2 regions of the Halomonas sediminis genome follow, and region 2 is predicted to be linked to the other one. Evidence: predicted binding sites of a transcription regulator. Region 2 holds the regulator's gene; the other holds the start of a gene.

Region 1 (2,399 bases), 750 kb from region 2:
TCGAAAAACAGCTCGTAAAAATCCCCCATGCGATAAAACAGCAGAACCTCGGGGTGGTCGCGTTTGATCGAGAGGTATTGTGTGATCATCGGCGTATTCGCTGGACTGGCCTGGGACATGAGCTTCCTGATTGAGCGTGGCGCCCGGCAGCACGATCTGGCGGTGGCGGGCGGCATGTTCTGTGGGCAAGGAGAACGCGGTATTCTACGCTGAACTGATCATCGAGATGAAGCTGTCGCTATCATGTATTCTCAGTTCCTGACCCTCGCCAATATGAGCGCGTCATCATCAAGGAGTCGCCATGCCACGCCCATCCAATACATTTCCCGGCTACGAATCGGAGCCGGGGGCGCTGGCCGAGCAGCTGGGGCGGCTATGCCGCGAGCATCGAATAGAGGTGACCACGGCGGAATCCTGTACCGGCGGTGGGATTGCCGCCGCGATCACGGAAGTGGCGGGGAGTTCGACATATTTCACTACAGGCTACGTCACCTATGCCGATGCGGCCAAGACACGCCTGTTGGGGGTAAAGCCTGCGCTGCTTGAAACCCATGGGGCGGTCAGTCGGGCCGTGGTGCAAGCCATGGTGGAGGGTGCCTGTCGTGATAGCGGGGCGCAATTGGCGGTAGCGGTGAGTGGCGTGGCAGGGCCGGGCGGCGGCAGTGACGCCAAGCCGGTGGGCACCGTCTGGCTCGCCTGGGGTAATCTGTCGCACCAGCAGGTGGAGTGCTTTCACTTTCCGGGGAGTCGACAGGCGGTACGCGAGCTGGCGGTGCATCAAGCCCTTGCCGGGCTGATATTGTGGATCAAGACCATGGCATGAGCAGCGAAAACACAACAGAGATTAAATCGGTTTGCTAAGCGATATGCGTTTTTTTGCGCAGCAATGTTTGGCATAATACTGGCTAATTATACAGCTTATGATGAGGAGCCTTGAATGGCACAGGATGACAACCGCGCCAAGGCGCTGAATGCAGCACTCAGCCAGATTGATCGCCAGTTCGGTAAAGGCACCGTCATGCGCTTGGGTGATACGCCCCGCGTGGTCATGCCGTCGGTTTCCACGGGTTCATTGGGTCTGGATATCGCCTTGGGTATCGGGGGGCTGCCCTATGGCCGTGTAGTGGAAATCTTCGGCCCGGAATCCTCGGGCAAGACCACGCTGACCCTGGCCGTGATTGCCGAGGCCCAGAAGCAAGGCAAGACCTGTGCCTTCGTTGACGCCGAGCACGCCCTTGATCCCAGCTATGCCGAAAAGCTCGGCGTTAACCTGGACGATCTCCTGGTGTCCCAGCCGGATACTGGTGAGCAGGCCCTGGAAGTCACCGACATGCTGGTGCGTTCCGGCGGCGTTGACGTCATCGTCATCGATTCGGTGGCGGCACTTACGCCGCGAGCGGAAATCGAAGGTGAAATGGGCGATACTCACGTCGGCTTGCAGGCACGCTTGATGTCTCAAGCATTGCGCAAGATTGCCGGTAACATCAAGAATGCCAACTGCCTGGTTGTTTTCATCAACCAGATCCGCATGAAAATCGGGGTGATGTTCGGCAGCCCCGAAACCACTACCGGGGGCAATGCGCTGAAGTTCTATGCCAGCGTGCGCCTGGATATTCGTCGCACCGGCTCGGTGAAGGTCGGCGATGAAGTTACCGGCAACGAAACTCGCGTGAAAGTGGTCAAGAACAAGGTGGCGCCGCCATTCCGTCAGGCGGAGTTCCAGATTCTCTACGGCAAGGGCATTTATCACGCCGGTGAGGTGATCGATCTCGGTGTGCAGTGCAATCTGGTCGACAAGGCCGGTGCCTGGTACAGCTACAAGGGCAAGAAGATCGGCCAGGGCAAGGCCAATTCGGCGCAGTACCTGGAAGACAACCCGGCGATCATGGAAGAAATCGAAGCCCAAATTCGCGCCCAGCTGCTGGCTCCCGTGGAAACGAAAAAAGACAAGGAGGCTGCCAAGGGCAAAGAACCTGCCAAGGGTAAGAAAGAGCCTGCCATTTCTCCCGCCGACACATCCGTCGAGCCTCCCGAAGACGACCTGATCTAACCCATGGCCGGTGCAGCGACACCCCGCGAGGCTGCCATTGTTCTGCTGGCTCGGCGCGAGTATTCGCGTGCCGAGCTACGGCTACGGTTGGCACGCAAGGGGCATGCAGCGGACGAGATAGAGGCTTGCCTGGATACCCTGGCTGAGCAGGGGCTGCAGTCGGATACGCGCTTTGCTGAAAGCTTCGTGCGCTCTCGCGTGATGCGAGGTCAGGGGCCAATTCGTATCCGCGGCGAGCTTTTTCAACGAGGAATCGACAAAAACCTGGCTCGCGACGCCATCGATGCCGTGATCGAGCAAGAGCGAATCGATTGGTTCGCCTTGGCCGGACAGACGCTGTCACGGCGCT
Region 2 (2,399 bases):
GGTATTCAAGGCGCCCTTGGCACTGCTGAGCAACACTTTGGTCAATGTTGCCATGGTACTAGTGGGGCGCAATGAGTGGTCGCTGCTAGGAGTCAATATCCTGGTCACAGGTATCGTTCCAGCGCTGGTGATCGTGCTGATATGGCGACTCGTGGACCGACGTTTGCCTGATAATCTGATGGTGTTTCTTTTTATCTGCGGCTTTTTCGGCTCGGCAATGGCTACCTTGGCGGGAGGTTTTGCGGCGGTGGGGTTGGTTTTGCTGGGAGGCGTGGACCGGGAAGCAGTGTATCTGGCTCAGGAATATGCTCGATTCCTGCCTTTACTTATGCCATCGGAAGCGTTTATCACCGGCATGCTGATGAGCATTCTGCTGGTCTATCATCCGGAGTGGGTGGCCACCTTGAATGGCCACCGCTATATAGATACTAAATAGATAGGCACGAATAATATAGATAGGCACGAATAATGCCGACTGGTTAACCCAGCGCTTGCCCGTTGCCGCCCCGAATGACGCCGACACCCACGCCCTCGATTTCGAGGGGTTGATGGCGCAAGTCGATATCGATAGGCAAAAAATCAGGGTTTTCAGCGGTTAATGTGACTTTATGGCCTTGTCGATGAAAGCGCTTTACCGTCACTTCCTCTTCCAGTCTTGCGACGACGATCTGGCCATTGCGCACACGTTCGGTGCGATGTACCGCCAGAAGGTCGCCTTCCAGGATGCCCGCATCCTTCATTGATAGCCCACGAACACGGAGCAGGTAGTCCGCCTTGGGTGTGAAGTATTCCGCCGGTAGGGGGCAGTAACGGTCGATGTGCTCGGTGGCCAGTATGGGGTTGCCAGCGGCGACTTCTCCGATTACCGGCAGCCCTTGGAAGGCAGCAGGTTCCGGGAAAGCCGGTTCGGAAGAAGGCGACTCGACATTTTCCATGGGTACCTGAGCGGGTAGGCGAATGCCACGCGAGGTATTACGGATGATGCGGATAGCTCCCTTGCGCTCAAGTGCGCGCAAGTGTTCTTCGGCAGCATTGGGCGAGCGAAAGCCAAGCGCTTTGGCGATTTCCGCCCGGGTCGGCGGATAACCCAGCTCATTCATGGTCTTTACGATGAAGTCGTAGACATGTTGTTGGCGAGCCGTTAAAGGGCGGGACATGGCAAGCTCCAGAAATCGTCAAAAGTCACGGCTGATAGTGGTGAATCATTAGGTGGTTAAGCATACAGCATGTTACTTCATCCAGTATATGGCGGCTCGCCTGGGCTGCCAACCAACATTCAGGCGTTGAGCCCCCACGGTCTATGACGTAATATTTGTTTTCGTTTTAAACACACGTTTTCCGGAGAGCGCCGTATGGCCCAGTCTGATACTGTCACGCGTATTCTGGATACAGCGGAAGTGTTGTTTGCCGAGCGTGGCTTTGCTGAAACATCGCTGCGCACCATCACCAGCAAGGCGCGGGTCAACCTGGCGGCGGTCAACTATCACTTCGGCTCCAAGAAGGCTCTGATTCAGGCGGTTTTTGCGCGCTACCTGGATCCTTTTACGCAACGCTTTCATACCGCTCTGGACGAGCTTGAAGCGCATCACGCCGGCAAGGTCATTCCACTCGACGAACTTCTGGAAACCATGGCGACGACGGTGCTGGCGGTGCCTGCCGAACGCAACAGTCTCCAAGTATTCATGCGTTTGTTGGGGTTGGCCTATAGCCAGGCGCAAGGCCATTTACGACGCTATATACAGCGGGACTACGGCGACGTCTTTACCCGCTTCACCGAGCTTGTGCGCCAGGCGACGCCGGAATTGCCCGATGCCGAGCGTTTCTGGCGCTTGCACTTCATGCTGGGTACCGTGATCTTCACGCTGTCGGGACTTGAGGCGTTACGTGACATTGCCGAGCAGGATTATCATGAGCAGGTGAGCGTGAAGGATCTGGTGCGCCGCTTGCGGCCAGTCGTCGTGGCGGCGATGAACGCCCCTCTTCCCGATCAAATGCAAAACGAGGGTTTTCACAAGGATTTTCATGCGCACCCCGATCCTCAGTGAGCTGCCTCCCGTCGACGGCGCTTGGATAGAGATTGATGTGAGTCGCCAGTGCTTGTCGTTGTGGCAGGGAGAACAGCTGATTCATATCTGCGATATATCAACTGCCCGGGCGGGAACAGGGCAGCAAGAAGGCAGCGGTCGCACACCGCTGGGTTGGCATTACATTCGCGCCGCCATCGGCCGGGACGCTCCTCTTGACGGTGTGTTTCGTGGCAGGCGTTTCACCGGGGAAGTCTATAGTGACGCCTTGGCGAAAGCGCATCCGGCTCGTGACTGGATATTGACGCGCATTCTATGGTTATGCGGGTTGGAAACGGGTGTTAATCGCGGTGCGTGCGTGGATTCTCAGCGGCG

The links. Region 2 encodes LexA, which represses DNA repair genes until DNA is damaged. Its sites were predicted from a motif close to TACTGTNTANNTANACAGTA; they were not measured.
Region 1: a site for LexA is predicted at 900-919, ahead of recA (recombinase RecA). Genes of this name have one in related genera too.

Annotation. Positions count from the first base shown of each region.
Region 1 is NZ_CP085246.1:682,895-685,293, forward strand. It holds gene mutS (DNA mismatch repair protein MutS) at 1-119, opposite strand, end outside; gene LG290_RS03295 (hypothetical protein) at 82-213, shown strand; gene LG290_RS03300 (CinA family protein) at 302-823, shown strand; gene recA (recombinase RecA) at 938-2,050, shown strand; gene LG290_RS03310 (regulatory protein RecX) at 2,054-2,399, shown strand, end outside.
Region 2 is NZ_CP085246.1:1,434,487-1,436,885, forward strand. It holds gene LG290_RS06890 (energy-coupling factor ABC transporter permease) at 1-436, shown strand, start outside; gene lexA (transcriptional repressor LexA) at 480-1,157, opposite strand; gene LG290_RS06900 (TetR/AcrR family transcriptional regulator) at 1,353-2,045, shown strand; gene LG290_RS06905 (L,D-transpeptidase family protein) at 2,023-2,399, shown strand, end outside.